2 regions of the Thioalkalivibrio sp. ALJ12 genome follow, and region 1 is predicted to be linked to the other one. Evidence: predicted binding sites of a transcription regulator. Region 1 holds the regulator's gene; the other holds the start of a gene.

What was found. The regulator FNR, encoded in region 1, switches genes on or off when oxygen is low (the NO sensors DNR and NnrR bind a similar motif). The targets are predictions, from matches to a motif close to TTGATNTANATCAA.
Region 2: a site for FNR is predicted at 2,164-2,177, ahead of hemN (oxygen-independent coproporphyrinogen III oxidase). Genes of this name have one in related genera too.

What each region holds. Positions count from the first base shown of each region.
Region 1 is NZ_KB899538.1:1,309,847-1,314,541, forward strand. It holds gene F467_RS0106255 (DNA mismatch repair protein MutS) at 1-1,038, shown strand, start outside; gene F467_RS0106260 (DUF2058 domain-containing protein) at 1,054-1,623, opposite strand; gene F467_RS0106265 (TIGR02444 family protein) at 1,671-2,156, opposite strand; gene fnr (fumarate/nitrate reduction transcriptional regulator Fnr) at 2,149-2,880, opposite strand; gene F467_RS0106275 (cyclopropane-fatty-acyl-phospholipid synthase family protein) at 3,086-4,324, shown strand; gene F467_RS0106280 (hypothetical protein) at 4,435-4,695, shown strand, end outside.
Region 2 is NZ_KB899539.1:145,503-150,197, forward strand. It holds gene hpnE (hydroxysqualene dehydroxylase HpnE) at 1-1,204, opposite strand, end outside; gene hpnD (presqualene diphosphate synthase HpnD) at 1,217-2,074, opposite strand; gene hemN (oxygen-independent coproporphyrinogen III oxidase) at 2,256-3,644, shown strand; gene hpnC (squalene synthase HpnC) at 3,641-4,519, opposite strand; gene rmuC (DNA recombination protein RmuC) at 4,525-4,695, opposite strand, start outside.

The sequences.
Region 1 (4,695 bases):
GTGCAGTGGCACCAGGAACGCGCGGTGATGGTGCTGCGTGGCGAGGCGGCCAATGCGGTCAAGGGTGTGCGTCGCGGCACCGCGATGGGCGGGCGCGACCAGATCGTCGAGCCGATCGAGGCGGTGCCGCTGAACAACCAGTTGGATACGGTCAACAGCCAGATCAATACCGAGCAGCAGCGCCTGCTGCGCGAGCTGACCGACGTGGTGCGCCAGTATGGCGAGCCGCTGGAACTGATGCTGACCGCACTGACCTGGATCGACCTGGCATCCGCCGCCGCGCAGCTATCCGCACAGATGAATGCCCATGCCCCGCGGTTGGAGGCGGAGGCCGGGGTGGAGCTGATCGAGGCCTACCACCCGCTGCTGCTGTTGCAGTTCGCCGAGGGCAACGGGCCGCAGCCGGTGCCTCTGTCGATCCGGCTGGATGGCGAGCAGCCCCTGTTGCTGATCACCGGGCCGAATACCGGCGGCAAGACGGTCGCGCTGAAGACGCTCGGGCTGCTGGTCACCATGGCCTGGTGCGGGCTGCATATCCCGGCCGAGCAGGACTGCCGCATCGGGCGCTTCGATCAGGTGATGGTCGATGTCGGCGACCATCAAAGCCTGTTCCACCACCTGTCCACGTTTGCCGGCCATGTGGAGGTTCTGAAGCGGATTCTTGATCACGCGGGGTCGGAGACCCTGATCCTGCTGGACGAGCTGGGTACGGGCACCGACCCCGACGAGGGCGCGGCACTGGCGATGGCGATGCTGGACGAGTTGCGTGCGCGTGGCACGCGCGGGATTGTGAATACCCACCTGGCGCCCCTGAAGGACTATGCCGCCCAGCACGCGGGCATCGTGAACGCCTCGATGCAGTTCGATGCCGAGACGCTGTCCCCGACCTACCGGCTGCTGATTGGCGAGCCGGGTGTGTCCTTTGGTCTTACGATTGCCGAGAAGAACGGGCTGCCGGCCCAGCTGGTTGCCCGTGCGCGCGAGCATTTCGCCGAACTCCCCACCGCCCAGGCCGGGGGCGATGCCGGCAAGGCGTGAGCCCCGAGCGAGGCGTTACCACATGAGGTCGTCGGGGACGACGTAGTCCTTGTACGGGTCGTCGGGATCGGGCTCGGAACCGCCGCTTTCCTCGGCCGGGATAACCAGCGGCCATTCGGCATCCCGCTCGCGGATCTTGTCCGCTATATCGCGCGGGATTACGCGGAACCCCTTGCTCGGGTGCAGCTCCAGGCCGGCCAGCGCCGCGCGGCCGTCGACCAGGCGCTTGCGGGTGTCCTCGGTCACCGGCAGGTGGCGGACCTGCCCGTCGAACTGGAAGTGATAGTCGATCGCGGCGTCGCCAGTGGGGATCGGGGCCAGGTGCTGGTTCACCAGCTCGCGAATCTGCGCCCGGCGCGCGCGGCGTTCGGCCTTTTCCTGCCGTTCCTGGTTCTTCTCCCGCGAGCGTTGGGCCTGCTCGGCTTGACGAGCCGCAGCGGCGCTAGCCTCGGCGTCGGCGGGCTTGCCCTTTTTCTTTTTCGGTTGTGTCTTCTGGGCCTTGTGCTTCTGGCTCTTGGCCTTGCGCACCTGTTTTTCGTCCACCAGTCCGGCCTTCAGGAGCTGATTGCGCAGATCGTCCGACATGCCGCTTGCCTGTAGAAAATGTGTCGGGAGGATAGCCCGAACCTCTGCTATGTGCAGCCGACGTGTGTAAGTTCGGGTAATCCGTCCAGGATCTCGGTCATGGGAAGGGTGGGAAACAGCAGGTGTAAACGCCGCGCAAGATCGGGGGTCGCAGCGGGATTGCCCAGCGCCTGCGTGCGCTGACACAGTCGCATCGCAGCCGTGCGCTCGCAAGCCAGCTCCAGCCCTTTCACGGCGTCGTACAGGGCTTGGCGTTGTCGCTCATCGGGGCTGTTGGGCTTGAGACGGCGGCGCAGGGCGCGCACGCGCGAGGTGGTTTGCTCGCGCCAGCGCGCGGCGGCCTGCATCAGCGCCTGCCAGTCGTGTGTGTGTACTCGCCGTGGGTACCACAGGGCGAACAGGGCGAGGATGGCATCGACGTCATGGGCGTCCTGCCAGTGCAGCAGGCGTTTCCGTGCGGGGGCGCAGGCCCATATCCGCAGGGCGAAATCCCAGAAGCAGTCGAAGTCGTGTGGCCGGGCGGCCTCAGGCACTACTGGCGGCGGGCGTAAAGGTCACGCCGGCGGTGCTGCGCAGGGTCGTCGGCTCGAGGATCTCGAGATCCCGGGTGTGCAGGTTGATTACGCCCTGGTTGCGCAGCTGTGTGAACAGGCGGCTGATGGTCTCCTGGGTCAGCCCCAGGTGGTTCGCGATGTCGGCGCGCGACATCGGGAGGTAGAAGCGCTCGGTGGACAGGCCCCGTGCACGATGCCGCTCCGACAGGGTGACGAGGAATGTGGCCAGGCGCTGCTCCGCCGTGCGCTGCCCGAGCAGGGCATGCAGGCTTTCGTCCTGAGCCAGCCCCTGGCTCATCACGTTCATCATGTGCTGGCGGAATGTCGGAAGCCTGCCGGCGAGGTCGTCCACATGGGTGTACGGGACTGCGCAGACACTGGTGGATTCGAGGGCGACCGCGCTGACCGGATGTTTTCTGGAGTGGATCGCATCCAGCCCCAGCAGATCGCCTGCGAGGGCGAAGCCGGTGATTTGCTCGGTACCGTCGTCGCCGATCAGAACGGTCTTCAACGCCCCGGTGCGTACGGCAAACAGGGTGTCGAAGCGCTCGCCCATGCCGAACAGCAAGGCCCCCTTTTCGATCGGACGGCGTTGCTGCACGATCTCGTCGAGTTGCCAGAGTTCGTTTTGTGGCAGCCCCATCGGCAGACAGAGCTGGCGCAGGGTGCAGTGTTCGCAGGCTTGGGTCGGGCGCAGTGTCATGTGCTCAGGTTAGCGGTTTTGCCATCGGTGAGGGAAGGTGTGTGAGGCCCCCGTATAGAGGTTGCCCGTATGAGGAATTCCGGTATTGTGAGTGTGGAACCTTTTGGAGTGGCAGGGATCAGCCAATTCAGAGGCTTGCGGCGGAGCGAGTGCGATATCTAGACTCTGTTTAATATAGCAGGCGATTCGCATGGGAAGGGACGCAATGATCGAACGGATGCTGAACGAATACATGCACCACGGCACGCTGATCCTGCGCGAGCCGGACGGGAGCGAGCGCCGTTTCGGGCAGGGGGCACCCGAGATCACGCTGCAGGTCCATGATCGGGCGGCCCTCAAGCGCATCGCGCGAGATCCCGGGTTTCAGCTGGGCGAAACCTATATGGACGGGCTCTGGTCGCCGGGTCCCGAGGGCATCCGGGTGTTTCTGGATGTGGCCATGCGCAACTTCGCGCCCAGATTCCAGCGTCGTGTGCACCCGCTGGTGTGCATGTTTCGCGCGGTCCTCGAGCAGGGCAACCGTATCGCGCGCAGCTACCAGAACATCTCCCATCATTACGACGTGGACGAGTGGCTGTTCCGCCGTTTTCTCGACGAAGGCATGTTCTACAGCTGTGCCTATTTCGAGCGCCCGGACATGACCCTGGAGGAGGCCCAGCAGGCCAAGTGCGCGATGCTGCGCAAGAAGCTGGTGCTGGAGCCCGGTCAGCGGGTGCTGGATATCGGCTGCGGCTGGGGTGGGCTGGCCTTTCACCTGGCCGAGAACGCCGATGTCCAGGTGGACGGAATCACCCTGTCCCGGGAGCAGCTGCGAGTGGCCCAGGCCGAGGCGAAGCGCCGCGGGCTGGACGATCGCGTGCGCTTTTTCTATCAGGACTACCGCGAACACGACGACCAGTACGACCGGATCGTCAGTGTCGGCATGTTCGAGCATGTCGGCGTGCCCAATTACGGCACGTTCTTCCAGCGGGTGAACGACCTGCTCAAGGACGATGGCGTGGCCGTCCTGCACACGATTGGCCGCCAGGGGCCTCCGGGGACCACCAACCCCTGGCTGAGCAAGTACATCTTCCCTGGCGGTTATACCCCGGCACTGTCCGAGGTGATGGAGGCGTTGGAGCCGACCCCGCTGCATACCACCGATATCGAGTTCTGGCGGCTGCACTATGCGGAGACGCTCGCCGAGTGGTATCGGCGGTTCCAGAACATCCGTGCCGAGGCAGTGGGCCACTTCGACGAGCGCTTCTGCCGCATGTGGGAGTTCTATCTGGCCAGTTGCGAGGCGACCTTCCGCTGGTGGCGCCAGGTGGTGTTCCACATCCAGGTGGCCAAACAGCAGGATGCCGTGCCGCTCACCCGCGACTATCTGTATGCCGACGAGGCGCCCAAGGTGGTTTCGACGCCGCCGGGGGAGGCGGCAGTCCGGGGTCGCAGTGCTGCGTAGGGATTGCGGACTACTTCCTGGCTCCCTGAACATTTTTTCCTGACCGGGCACCCGCAACCTGTCTGTTTTCCCTACACTTCACGGAAACGCTGAGGGGGCAGGGACGACGCGTGTTTGGCAGGTTTCGCAAGCGGCAACAGCGGCAGGAGGCCCCCCAGGCCGCCAGTCCGAGCCAGGACCATGTGCTGATCGAGGCGGCCGGGCGCAGCCGGATCACCGAGGTCGCGGCGACCGCGCGCAAGGTGCCCTGGTCGCTCAACATGCTGCAGCTGCTGTGGGCGGCCGGCCCGGTGACCTTCCTCGCGATGCAGGGGGGCTATTTCCTGGGCTTTGGCCACGCCGCCCCGGCCCAGAATTTCATCTTTTTTGCC
Region 2 (4,695 bases), on a different contig from region 1:
CCGGGCGCAGTGCGTCCAGATCGACGCGGGCATCGATCGTGGCGCGTCTCTCGCACACGACATGACCGGTCTGGGGGATTCCCAGTTCGCGGAAGGTCCGTTCCAGTTCTTCCGCGACGCGACGCCAGCGCTCCTCCGCCGTCATCGCCGGCAGGTCGTCCGCGGTGGAGATCACGACGGCCAGCCAGTGCGGCTCGCCGGCCACCCGGCGGGGAATGAGCCATTGTCCGTGCTGGTCGATGAGCCCCTGTAGCGGCGGGCGTTCCAGGATCGGGCCGGGGTAGCGCAGGTACACCGTGCAGATGCTGCGCTCGCCCATGGCCACCAGGGCCCGATGGTGGGGTTGCAGCTCGGGGGCCTCGGGCAGGAGCCGAGCGGCCGCGCTGGGCGCGGTGGCGAGGATCACCGCGTTGGCATGGGTGACGCGATGGTTGCGGTCGCGGAGCTGGTAGCGGGCCTCCGTGCCCCCGGATTCGATGGCCACAATGCGCCGCCCGGTCTCGACCGTGGCGCCGCGTTCGCGCAGTTCGCGCAGGGCCGGTTCCGGGTACAGCGATCCCAGTGGCCGGGTCGGGATGAGCAGCCGGGCGTCGTCCGGCCCGTGGTTGAGGGCCAGACGCAGCACGTTCTGGAAGATCTGTGCCGAGGCGCTGCGGGTCGGCGTGTTCATGATCGCGAGGCACAGCGGTTCCCAGAGCTGGCGGATCAGCGTGTCCGGCTGATGCCGCGCCTGCAGCCATTCGAGTACGTCGAGGTCCTCGTCCAGCGGCCGATGCAGGATCGAGGCCGCCCCCAAAAGGGCCGGGAGGCGCCTGTGCAGCGGGGTGCCCGCGAGGCTTTGCCACAGGCCCCTGGCGAGGGCGGGCAGGCGTGGCGACCGGGGCTCCAGGGCAAAGGCCGGATGAGGGCGGCCCGGTGCATGCATGCGCAGGCCGAACGGCAGCGCCGCAAAGGCGCGGTCCGGTTCGGTGCCGACCGAGCGCAGTTGTTCCAGGGTGGCGTGACAGGCGCCGACCAGCACGTGCTGGCCGTTGTCCAGTAAGGCGCCATCGCGGTTCAGGCTGCGGGCCCGCCCGCCCGCGGTGGCGGCGGCCTCGATCAGGTGGACCGCGATGCCGGCCCGGGCCAGGGTCAGCGCGGCGGTCAGACCGGCCCAGCCGGCGCCGAGCACGACGACCGGATGCGATGCGGGAACGGCAGCCATGGGGCGGGCCGGTCAGCCCGCGCGGCGGTAGTCGCGCTTCAGGCGGCGCGCGGTGCGCCAGGCGATCCACAGCTTGCGGATCGGGGTCAGGCGGACGCGGTGCTCCAGCACGCGATAGCCGTCGTCCTGGATCTCGTCGAGCAGGGTGCGGTAGATCGCGGCCATGATCAGGCCCGGGCGCTGGGCGTAGCGGTCCTCGGCGGGCAGGTGCTCCTCCGCGCGCTGATAGTAGCGGCGGGCCCGTTCGGCCTGCTCGGCGAACAGGGCGCGGTGGCGGTCGTCTGTAACGTTAAGCTGGAATTCCTCGGGCTTTACGCCGTGCTTTTTCAGCTCGTCCAGCGGGATGTAGACCCGGCCGCGCATCGCGTCTTCGTGGACGTCGCGCAGGATGTTGGTCAGCTGCAGGGCCATCCCCAGGTCATGCGCGTATTTCAGCGTGCGCCGGTCCGAGAAGCCGAAGATATGGGCGGACAGGATCCCGACTACGCTGGCCGCGCGGTAGCAGTACAGCGACAGTGTGGTGAAGTCGGGATAGCTGTCGTAGTCGAGATCCATCTGCATGCCGTCGATGATCTCGTCGAAATACTCGCGGCTGAGATCGAACGGCGCCAGATGCGGTTGCAGGGCCTGGGTGATCGGGTGGCGCGGCTGATGGTCGAACAGACGCTCGATCTCCTCGCGCCACCACTGGAGCTTGGTGCGCGCCACGCTCTCCTCGCTGACCTCGTCGACGATGTCGTCCACCTCGCGGCAGAACGCGTACAGCGCGGTGATCGCACGGCGCCGGTCGGGTTCCAGGAACCGGAATGCGTAGTAGAAGCTGGAGCCGCTCTTCGCGGCCTTCTCCTCGCAATATTCGTCGGGGGACATACGCGCTCGGGATCGGGGTTCCGTCTTGGGACGGCAAGGCTAGCACAGCGGGGCCGGGATGCGGATGGCGGCGGTGATCGAAGCCACGTTTGACATACATCAACCGTACCCGGCTGGAGGCCGCGTAGGGTGGGGGTGTCAGGGTGGCGCAAGGGCCCGCCCTCCCGTTGCGGAGAGTCGTATGGAACAACGTCTGGTATTCGATCCCGAGGTGCTGCGCCGCTATGACGTGAGCGGACCTCGTTATACGTCCTACCCAACGGCTCCGCAGTTCCATGAGGGGTTTGACGCGCAGGCCTATGCGCGGGTGGCGCGGGCGACGAATGCCGAAGGTGAAGCGCGCCCGTTGTCGCTCTACGTCCACGTGCCCTTCTGCGACACGGTGTGTTTCTACTGTGCCTGCAACAAGGTGATTACCGGCAATTATCGGCGCGCGACGAGCTATCTCGACTCGCTGGAGCAGGAGATCGCCCTGCAGGGCGGGCTGTTCGATCGCGATCGGCCGGTACGCCAGCTGCACTTCGGGGGCGGGACGCCGACGTATCTGTCCGACGAGGACCTGACCCGGGTCATGAAGGCCCTGGGCCGGCATTTCACGCTGGAGACCGGTCCGGAGCGGGAATTCTCGATCGAGATTGATCCGCGTGCCGTGCGCCCCGGCACCCTGCCGCTCCTGGCGTCGCTGGGCTTCAACCGCATCAGTGTCGGGGTGCAGGATGTCGATCCGGCCGTGCAGAAGGCCGTCAACCGCATCCAGCCGTTCGAGGTCACCGAGCAGGCGGTACGCCAGGCGCGCGAGCAAGGCTTTACCTCCACCAACCTGGACCTGATCTACGGGCTGCCCCTGCAGACGGTCGACACGTTCTCCGCGACACTGGACCGCGTGCTGGAACTGCGCCCGGAACGGCTGGCCGTGTACAACTACGCGCACCTGCCGGAGCTGTTCAAGACGCAGCGCCAGATCCGCGACGGCGACCTCCCGCCGGCCACGGAGCGGCTCGCGATCCTTGAGATGACCATCCAGCGACTGACCGACGCGGGGTATGTGTACATCGGCATGGATCACTTTGCGCTGCCCGATGACGAACTCGCGATCGCCCAGCGCGCGGGCACACTGCAGCGAAACTTCCAGGGCTACTCGACGCGCGCGGAGTACGACCTCGTGGCACTGGGGCCGACCGCCATTGGCAAGGTCGGGGACAGCTACAGCCAGAATCTGCGCGAGGTCGATGCCTATCAGGAACGGCTGGCATCCGGCCGGCTGCCCGTGTTCCGCGGCCTGGAGCTGAGCGCGGATGACCGCCTGCGGCGCGCCGTGATCAGCGAGTTGATGTGTCACTCGAGGGTCGACTTCGGCGGCATCGAGGCCGCATTCGGCATCGACTTCCGGGAGACCTTTGGCGATGCCCTGGACCGTCTGGCCGAGATGGAGGCCGACGGCCTCGTCACCATCGGCAGCGACTGCCTGGAGGTCCAGCCACGCGGCCGGCTCCTGCTCCGCAACATCGCCATGGCCTTCGACGCCTACCTGAACCGCGAAGCGCAGCGCCGCTACTCCAAGGTCGTCTAGCTAGTGTTACGCCTGCGGCGGCGGGGGCGCAGGCTGTGGGCGAGGATGATCCAGGCGTCGCGGGCGCGCAGGCGCGGGCGGGCGAAGACGTCGTCCTGCTGGCGCAGGCGCCAGAGTACGCGGGCGCCGCCGTTGATGATGGCGCGGATCTCCAGGCCCATGCGTCCGCGCAGCATGCCGCCGAGCGGTGCCCCGGCGCGCAGCAGGCGATCGGCGCGTGCGTACTGGAACTGCATCAGGTTGCGTAACTGAAAGGTCGTCTGGCCGCCCGTGATCATCTCCTCGCTGACGCCGTACTGTGCCATCTCGTTCTGCGGCAGGTAGATCCGGTTGTTCTCGGTGATGTCCTGGTGCAGGTCCTGATAGAAGTTGATCAGCTGCAGGGCCGAGCAGACCGCGTCGGAGTAGCCGATCATCTCCTCGGTCGGGTTGCCGTCGAGGTACAGCATCAGCCGCCCGACCGGGTTGGCGGAGCGCCGGCAGTACTCCATGACCTCGCCAAAGGTGGTATAGCGCGTCTGTTCCAGATCCTGGATGAAGGCGTCGACCAGATCGACGAACGGGGCGGCGGGCAGGCTGAAGCGCTGCCGTGCATCGGCCAGCGCGATCCATTCCGGTTCGGATTCCGCGGCCGGGTCTTCGAGGATCTGCACGCGTTCCTGCATTGCGATCAGGTCGGCCCGCCGCTCGTCGACGGTGCGCTGATCCTCATCGGCGAGGTCGTCGGCATCGCGAGCGAAGCAGTAGATCGCGGCGACCGGCCCGCGCAGGCGCGCGGGCAACAGCCAGGAGGCGACCGGAAAGTTCTCGTAGTGCTCCGCCGCACGGCGCTGGCAGTGGCGGTACGCGGCGCGGATGTCGGGGCGGCCCGCCATGCGGCTCAGTCCCGCGAGCCCGTGTCCGGAGCGGTGTCGCCGTCCGGGTTGTCGTCCGGGAGGTTCGCGTCGACGGGCTGGCGGGCGCGATTGTTCAGGGTATCCGGCGCCTCCGGGTTCTTGCGCGCGCGGATACCCAGCTCCTGGAACCGTCGGGCGCTCGGCATGACCTGGCG